2 regions of the Selenomonas sp. FOBRC9 genome follow, and region 2 is predicted to be linked to the other one. Evidence: riboswitches for the same ligand, from Rfam matches in the RefSeq annotation. Region 2 holds a riboswitch; the other holds the start of a gene.

Region 1 (4,568 bases), on a different contig from region 2:
GTGACGAGCACGATGGGGATGATATTCGGCACGACATGGCGAATGAGCATATCGCGCGGCCGCGTGCCGCTCGTGATCGCGGCCGAGATATAGTCCTGCTGGCGAATCTTCAGCGCGACGGAGCGCGCGAGACGCGCGTATTTCGTCCATCCGACCGCAACGAGCGCGAGAATCGCGTTGACGATGCTCCCGCCCATCATACCGGCAATCGCGATCGCAAGCACGATGCCCGGGAACGCAAGGAACATGTCGGCCAGTCGCATGATGACCGTATCCACCTTGCCCCCGACGTAGCCGGAGACGACACCGATCAGCGAGCCGACACCCGCGATGAGGATGACGACCGTGAGCGCCATAAAGATGGAGATACGGGCACCGTAGATGACACGAGTGAAGAGATCACGCCCGAGTTTATCCGTGCCGAACCAATGCTCGGCGGACGGCGGCAGGAATGCATTTTGCATCACGGACGCATACGGATCCTCCGTCAAAATGAACGGAACGAGGAGCGCGACCAAAAAGATGATGCCCGCCATAATCGAGTATCTGCGCAGAATTTTGGCATCCTTGCTCATGCTTTCGCCCCCTTCTTCAAGCGCGGGTCAAGATAGGCGTAGGAAATATCCACAATAAAGTTGACCAGCATGTAGAGGACGGCGATCCACAACACGAAGCCTTCGAGCAGCGGATAGTCGCGCATCTCGATCGCACGTACGGCAAGACGCCCCATGCCCGGCCACGAGAAGACGATCTCGATGACTGCCACGCCGCCGAGCAGCCAGCCGACCGCAAGACCGAGCAGCGTGATGAGCGGCAGGCACGCATTTGGGAGCACATGGCGCCACAGGATGCGCTGCGTCGAGAGCCCGCGTGCACGTGCGCCAACGACGTAGTCCTGTCCCAGCTCCTCAAGAATCGCCGTACGCACTTGACGCGTATACTTCGACGACAGGAGAATCGCGATCGTGAGCGCAGGCAAGACCATCCGATCCGGCGTCACTTCGCCGCCCGCAATCGGGAACAGCCCCAGTTTCAGACCAAAGACAAAGAGAAGAATAAGTCCGACCCAAAAACTTGGCATCGAAACGCCCAGAAACGTAATTCCTCGAATCAGATAGTCCGGCCAGCGGTTCCGATACACGGCGGCAAGAATCCCGCACGGCACGGAGATGACGAGCATCATCACAAGCGCAGTACCCGCGAGTACGAGCGTGCCGGGCAGCGCCTGAGCGAGTTTATCCACAACGGGGATCTTCGCCGAATAGCTCTTCCCCATATCCCCGTGCAGCACGCCGTTCAGCCAACGGATATACTGCTCATGGAACGGCAGATCCAGCCCCAGCTCATGGCGCGTCTGCTCGATCGTCTCCTGCGAGACGATCGTATCGCCTGTCTCGAGAATCGCGTCCACCGGGTCGCCCGGCGCGAGAAATGTCAGGCTGAACGTCAGGAACGTCACGCCGAGCAACGTTAGAAGCATCTGCCCCAAACGCGTCAGCAAAAATTTGGCAGTCAAGTCTCCATCTCCTTTTTCCCTTTGCCTTCTTCACATAAAAACCGCCTGTCTCTGAAAAGACAGGCGGTCGAACGCACAAAAACAAGGTCATAAATACCCATACGGGTACCACAAACCGTGCATCCATCTCCCCATCTCTCGTGAGTCCATCAATGAATCCTATTGCAAGCAGGCTTTCCGGCTTGTAGATCCTCACGTTCTTCCGCCTTCCCGGTTGTCACCAGTGACTTTACAGGCACAGGCTCTGCGCCTGTGGAAGAACATTCCCTACATACGGCTGCGGGACAGCACGGGCATTGCACCCGTTTTCCTCTCATCGCTCGGAGACCTGCATATATTTTCATATCCCCCTGATACGAAAACATCTCTCCGACACTTGCAACGTTTTATGCAGTTTTATAGGATTATAGGCGTAGTATATCTACATACGACAGACTTGTCAAGAGATTCGTCCAGAATAATCATAAGTTATTATTGTTTATCGAAGCAACAAGGACATTCGGCGCATATTTCGCTCGGTATACACCGCGCAGGAGGAATGTAGCGCAGAGCGCGCGTATCGTCTGATCAAGTGCGAGGGAGAGCCACGCCCCTGCAAGTCCCATATTCATTTCGTGCAGGAACACATAGGTGATGATGGGGCGCAGGAACGTGATGCTGACAAAGGAATACGCTGCGACCTGCGTGGTCTTTCCGCTCGCGCGCAGGATGCCCGCGCAGATCATCTGATGCGCCTCCGGGAAACTGACCGCCGCGACATAGATGAGAATTATGCTGCCAAGTGCAAGCAACTCCGGATCGCTCGAATAGATACTGAAGATCTCCTCGCGGAACACGAAGGTCAGCAGGAACGCGACCGTCGAGAAGAAAAAGCCCCATGTAATGCCGATCCATACGAAACGCCGCCATGCATCCCGCTTTTCATCGTCGCGGTTATGTCCTGCGAGTACTGTGCTCGCTTTGCCAAGCCCCCCGCCGAAGCTGTAGTAAAAGTCGCAGAAATTCATCGCGATGGCGTGCACGGCATATGGAATCGTCCCAAGCTCGGCGACCATGCGCGTATAGACGACCATACCGATGCGCTCAAATCCCTGCTCGCTGAAGATGCCGCCAAATACGCCGAGGAACTCACGGAAATAATCACGCGTCGGCAGATAGCTCCCCTGTCCAAAGATGCCCCAGCGGAAGAGAACGCGCACGCTGAGGAGAAACGACCAAATAGAGCTGCCAATCGTACCGATGGCGGCGCCGAGCACCCCGAGGGCGGGAAAAGGCCCGATGCCATAGATGAGAAACGCGTTGAGGATGACGTTCAGCACGTTCCCCTGCAGATTGATGGAGAGCACGGTCATAGACTCGCCGCGCCCAAGCATAACCGCCTGCATCGTCGCCGAGAGCGATGTGATAAAGACAGCGGGCAGCGTCCACGATGCATAAAGCACTGCGTCAGCGATATAGTTTTCCTGTGCGCCCATCCATAGGAGGATGTCCTCGATATAGATAAAAAAGACAATATGCGCGATGCCGAGAACGACAACGACGAGTGACAAGGTCTTTTTCATCACATCGCCGTAGCTGTCGCTCTGTTGTCTGCCAAACCGCTCCGCAATGAGCAGAGTGACGGCGGCGGCAACGGAACGTGCCACGGTGAGGAGCACCATACGAGGCTGAGTAAAAATACTGACCGCCGCAATCGCAGCCGTGCCAAGCGAACCGACCATGATGATATCCGCGTTGCTCAGGAGGATCATAAAGACTCCCTCAAGCGCCGCAGGAATCCCCACACGCAGATAGATCTTGTCATACGACGTGACCATGTTATCCCCCCGAGAAAACCTCACAGTAACGCAGATTAGATTATCATAACTGATATTTACTGTCAATATATATTTATGCTCATATGATTATTTTATTTGTAAAAAGGAGGATGATATGACTGAACCGAAAAAAGACTGCGGCATCATACGTTTCAGCGTATATGCCGCAGTCTTTTTCGTATATAATTTACCGATGCAGCGCGCGATGCGCGATGTCTTTCCGATAGTACATGCCCTCAAAGGAAATTTTTTCTGTCGCCGCGTACGCCGCGCGTACGGCGGAGGAAATGTCCGCCCCCCTGCCGACGACGCCGAGCACGCGTCCGCCGTTCGTGACAATTTTTCCCTTCCGCTCGGCAGTCCCGGCGTGGAATACCAATGCGCCCGCATCCTCGGCGTCCGCGATGCCGTGAATCTCATGTCCCTTTTCATACTGCCCGGGGTAACCGCCCGCGGCGAGCACAACGCAGACCGCCGCACCGTCCTTCCACGCGATCGGCACGTCGGCGAGCCGCCCCTCGCAGCAGGCGCACATGATCTCGGCGAGGTTCCCGTCGAGGAGCGGCAGCACGACCTGCGTCTCGGGGTCGCCGAACCGTGCGTTGAACTCCACGACCTTCGGCCCTTCGGACGTAATCATGAGCCCCGCATAAAGGCAGCCGCGATAGGGGCAACCTTCCTTTGCCATCGCCGCGATCGTCGGTTTGAGAATTTCCTCAACCGCGCGTGCCGTCATCTCGGGCGTCATCACAGGCGCGGGTGCATATGTCCCCATACCGCCCGTATTGGGACCTTTGTCGCCGTCAAAGGCACGCTTATGATCCTGCGCGCTGATCATGGGACGGATCACCTTTCCATCGGTGAAGGCGAGCAGAGACGCTTCCTCCCCCTCCATGAACTCCTCGATGACGACGCTGCTTCCCGCCGCACCAAACGAACCGTCCTCCATGATGCGATCGATCGCATCGAGCGCTTCCTGCTCGGTCATGGCGACAACGACGCCCTTGCCCGCCGCAAGTCCGTCCGCCTTGATGACGATCGGCGCGCCCGTCTCGCGAATATAGACGCGTGCGGGTTCCGCCTCGGTGAACACCTCATAGCGTGCCGTCGGGATGCCGTATTTCTTCATGAGATTCTTGGCAAAGGACTTCGATCCCTCGATCTGTGCCGCCGCCGCCGTGGGGCCGAAGGCGCGGATGCCTGCCGCCGTCAGATCGTTGACCAGACCGTTCATG
Region 2 (4,568 bases):
CCAAATCGGTGGCGCTCTTATTTCCCAAACGCCACCGATAATAGTCTCTGTTGGCGTAACGATGGTTCTGATCGTAGAGCCGCACAAAGCTCTCCATACCATTCTCCTTATGGAACGTCCATGTCAGCTCCCAATCGTTGTTCTTAAATCTGCTGAAAGAGCGGTACACTTGCCCGTCGAGCGCAAAGAGATTGCGGTAGCCGGGATTCCGCGTTGCTCCCGCGAGCGTCCGCTCCGGCTTCCAAATGTGATCATTTGGGTCGATCGCGCCCTTGATGGCATTGTTTGCATCAAGTTGACCAACGGCAGCGTTAAAAATGATTCGGTTCCAATCAGACTCGTTCCAATATTTTTGTGCAGGAGTTGCGATGGGATAGCCATCCTTGCCCTGCTTGAAGTTATACCAGAGTTTGAGGTTCTGTTTGTCACCGAGCTTTTTGTCGAGACGGATATTCAGTGCGTCCTCTTTGAACTCTGATCCGCCGAGCGTGCCCGTGATGCCTGATTCGCCGTCTACAAATTTCGTATCGCCGCTCATATTACGGCTCGCAGTAAAGAAGTAGCGCAGGTCATGCGGAGAGAATGCATTGCCCGAGAGCGTGAGCGCATAGTTATGTTTATGCCACGCGCCAGTGGAAAGGTCAAGCGTTCCGCGTTGCTTTTCGCCGCCTTTGCGCGTGATGATGTTGATGACACCGCCCGTCGCATCAGGACCATAAACGGATGCGCCCGGGCCTTTGATGACCTCGATCTTATCCACGCTCTCGATACCGAGCATCTGATCGAGATTGACACCTGTCGACTTGGTGCCGGAGGTACTGGTATCTCCGACACGCGTACTTGTGAGATTGTCCACACGCCGTCCGTCGATGAGAATAATCACACGCGTATCCCCGTTGATCGAAATGCCGTTGTTGTAGAACTCGTAACCGTACTCGCCGCCGCGGTAGCCGGGATTCTGGAACGTGATGCCCGGGATGCGCTTGATCGCCTCGGTCAGATCAAGATAATGACGTTTCTCGATCTCCTCGCGTGTGATGACCTTGACATCGCCGCCCGTGCGATAGTAGGACTGCTCGGTGATCGTATCGCCGAATTGATCCTTCGTACGCTCAGCGCTGACAACGACATCGTCCAGCGTATACTCGTTGAGATTCTCGTCATGCGCCGCGTAGACGGTGTCGTGCCCTCCGCCAATGGATATGAGTGCTATAGCGACGAGCGCGGACAGCTGTTTCTTCTTCATACCGATAGTTCCTCCTCAATGTTTCTAGGGTCTGCGGATTACCACCGCGCTCCGTTGATGTAAGAGAATTCGTAGTTTTGTTCTGTGACCCATGTTTTCCACTGACCCTCGAACGAACCGAAGTTCAGTGTCAGACGCTTTGTCTCACCCGCAGGGACTTTGCACATGGGCAGACGCTTTGGTGTGCCGATGAATTGGTAGGTTGTGCCGTCGGCGCGCGTGAATGTGATCTGCATGGTGAAGTCGTTCAGCGCCGTGACGGTGATGTCGTCGCGGCGATTCTCGAAGGTACCTGATACGCAGAGGTCTCCCCCGGACAGCCACACCTTTGTCGTCGTCCATTCGAGCATCATCGGATCGCCGGAGACCTCTGCCGCCATTCCTCTGCCGCCTGTGCACAGGACAAGCAGAAGAGCAAAGAACAACATCCTGTATAAACGCATTTCCTCACCCCCTTTTGGAAAAATCTCACAAAAAAACGGCGTTCTCCGCACAGGAAAAAGCCGTCATACCGCCGCTGTGGGCGCGGCTCTCCTCCCCATCGCTCGTGGGTCAGGCGGTGAGCGTCAAACAGGCAGTTCTCCCGGCTCGGAATCATCGCGCGGCTGCGCCTTCCCAAGGAGACGATCTCCCCAGTGACATCATACAGCATTGCTCTTCCTTACGGTGGCGGGACCGCTTTGGCTTCACACCGAATTCCCTATTAAGTCCAAAGGACACCTGTTCCGTTTAAGTTTATGATATTATTATAATGCGCGCTTATTATATTATAGGGGAATGGAATTTGTCAAGATGGATTCGGGTGGAACAGAAAAAAATATGCAAAAATATCGAATGTTTATAGCGGATGATTTTATCTTGCATGAAAGCGTGTCATTCGCTAGAATGAAGTTTAAGAGGCACTTGACATGGTATTTCTACGAATATGGTTTGGCAGTATGCGGAAAGCTGCTGCAGTGGCCGTAATATAGAGATTAATTAAGGAGGATTAACATATGCAAACCGGACAACTAAAGGAAATGGTGAAGGATAAGTCGCTGCCGGCGCCGATTCAAAAGGCGCTGCAGGTCTTGCATCTGCGCGATATTGCGAATATGGCGGCGGGGCGTGTGGAGATTGCGGGCGAGGATATGTACGCGGATGTGTTCGACGCGGTGACGCGGCGGTACGGCGACCAGCGTGCGGAGGCGCACGAGCAGTATTACGATGTGCAGTACCTCGCGCGCGGAGCGGAGCGGCTGCACTATGCGCCGCAGGGCACGGAGGGAGAGGTCGCGGCGCGCATCCCCGAGCGCGATCTGATCTTTTACCGCGGGACGCCCGATCCGGAGTATATCGACGTCGTGCCGGGGACGGTGACGATCTTTGCGCCGGGGGAAATCCACCGCCCGACGGTCGCAGCAGGCGAGCCGATGGAGATCCGCAAGGCGGTCGTTAAGGTTCATTCGTCTCTCATGACGTCGTGATCCTTGCAAAAAATATTGTTTTGTGCTACTCTTACGTAGTATTTCATACCAAAATAAACGACGATGTGCGGGCGCCCTCGTCCCCCTCGGGACGGGGCGCTTTTTTCGGGAGGAACGAAATAGATGTCAGAAGAGCAGGGCGCCAATATTCCGAAGAACTACGATCCCGCTTCCTTTGAGCGGAAATGGTATGCGTATTGGGAAGATCACGGATTTTTTCATCAAGAGGCGGACGAGAGCCGCGAACCGTACAGCGTCGTCATCCCGCCGCCGAATGTGACGGGACAGCTCCACATGGGGCATGCACTCGACAATACTCTGCAGGATATCCTCGTGCGGTATCAGCGGATGCGCGGGAAGAACGTCATCTGGGTGCCGGGCTGCGACCATGCGGGCATCGCGACGCAGGCAAAGGTCGAGGAGTCGCTGCGCGCGGAGGGGACGACGCGGTTCGACCTCGGGCGCGAGAAGTTTCTCGAACGTGTGTGGGCGTGGAAGGAGCAGTACGGCGACCGCATCATGTATCAGCTGCGGATGCTCGGCTCGTCCTGCGACTGGGCGCGCGAGCGGTTCACGATGGACGAGGGATGCTCGCGCGCGGTGCGCGAGGCGTTCGTCAGTCTCTATGAGCACGGGCTCATCTATCAGGGGACGCGCATCACGAACTGGTGCCCGTCCTGCACGACGGCGATCTCGGACATCGAGGTGAACCACGAGACGGAAGAGGGGCATCTCTGGCATCTGCGCTATGCGATCGAGGGGACGGACGATTACGTCGAGATCGCAACCACGCGCCCCGAGACGATGTTCGGCGATACGGGCGTCGCGGTACACCCGGACGACGAACGGTACAAACATCTCGTCGGGAAAACGCTGATTCTGCCCGTCGTGGGACGGCGCATCCCGCTCTTTGCCGACGCCTATGTCGATCCCGCATTTGGGACGGGCGCGGTCAAGGTGACGCCGGCGCACGACCCGAACGACTTTGATATGGGGCTGCGCCACAATCTGGAGCAGATCATCGTCATCGATACGGAAGGGAAGATGACGGCGGGCGCGGGGCGTTATGAGGGCATGGATCGCTATGCCTGTCGCAAGGCGCTCGTGCAGGAGCTCGAGGAGATCGGCGCGCTGGTCTCGACCGAGGGACATGAGCACGCGGTCGGACACTGCTCGCGCTGCGGCACGACGATCGAGCCGCTCGCCTCAAAGCAGTGGTTCGTCCGCATGGAGGAACTTGCAGAGCCCGCGATCGCGGCGGTGCGGGACGGGCGTATCCGCTTTGTGCCCGATCGCTTTACGAAGATTTATGAAAACTGGCTCGAGAATATCCGCGACTGGTGCATCTCGCGTCAGCTTTGGTGGGGACACCGCATCCCCGCGTGGCACTGTGACGACTGCGGCGAGACGAGCGTTTCGCGCGAGGATTTGACGGCGTGCGCGCACTGTGGTTCGACACACATTCGGCAGGACGAGGACGTCCTCGACACATGGTTCAGCTCGGGGCTTTGGCCGTTTGAGACAATGGGATGGCCGGACGATACGAAGGATCTGCGTCATTTTTACCCGACGGCGGCGCTCGTCACGGGCTACGACATCATCTTCTTCTGGGTGGCGCGCATGGTCATGATGGGGCTGCGGTTCGGCGGCGACGTGCCGTTCCGCGACGTATTCATCCACGGGCTCGTGCGCGACAGCGAGGGGCGCAAGATGTCAAAGTCCCTTGGCAACGGCATCGATCCCGTCGAGGTCATTGAGAAATACGGCGCGGACACGCTCCGGTTCATGCTCATCACAGGCAATACGCCGGGCAACGATATGCGTTTTTACTGGGAGCGCGTCGAGGCGGCGCGTAA

What was found. Region 2 has a riboswitch for cobalamin ahead of HMPREF1147_RS03940 (hypothetical protein). Riboswitches for the same ligand answer to the same signal wherever they lie in the genome.
Region 1: it holds a riboswitch for cobalamin, as region 2 does, so the genes downstream of both, nikB (nickel ABC transporter permease) here and HMPREF1147_RS03940 (hypothetical protein) in region 2, are expected to answer to the same signal.

What each region holds. Positions count from the first base shown of each region.
Region 1 is NZ_ALJR01000005.1:58,231-62,798, reverse strand. Features, by position in the region: gene nikC (nickel transporter permease) at 1-575, opposite strand, end outside; gene nikB (nickel ABC transporter permease) at 572-1,516, opposite strand; cobalamin riboswitch at 1,666-1,863, opposite strand; gene HMPREF1147_RS02040 (MATE family efflux transporter) at 1,978-3,333, opposite strand; gene purD (phosphoribosylamine--glycine ligase) at 3,521-4,568, opposite strand, start outside.
Region 2 is NZ_ALJR01000016.1:11,652-16,219, reverse strand. Features, by position in the region: gene HMPREF1147_RS03945 (TonB-dependent receptor domain-containing protein) at 1-1,246, opposite strand, end outside; gene HMPREF1147_RS03940 (hypothetical protein) at 1,285-1,626, opposite strand; cobalamin riboswitch at 1,802-1,985, opposite strand; gene HMPREF1147_RS03930 (YhcH/YjgK/YiaL family protein) at 2,242-2,712, shown strand; gene HMPREF1147_RS03925 (valine--tRNA ligase) at 2,836-4,568, shown strand, end outside.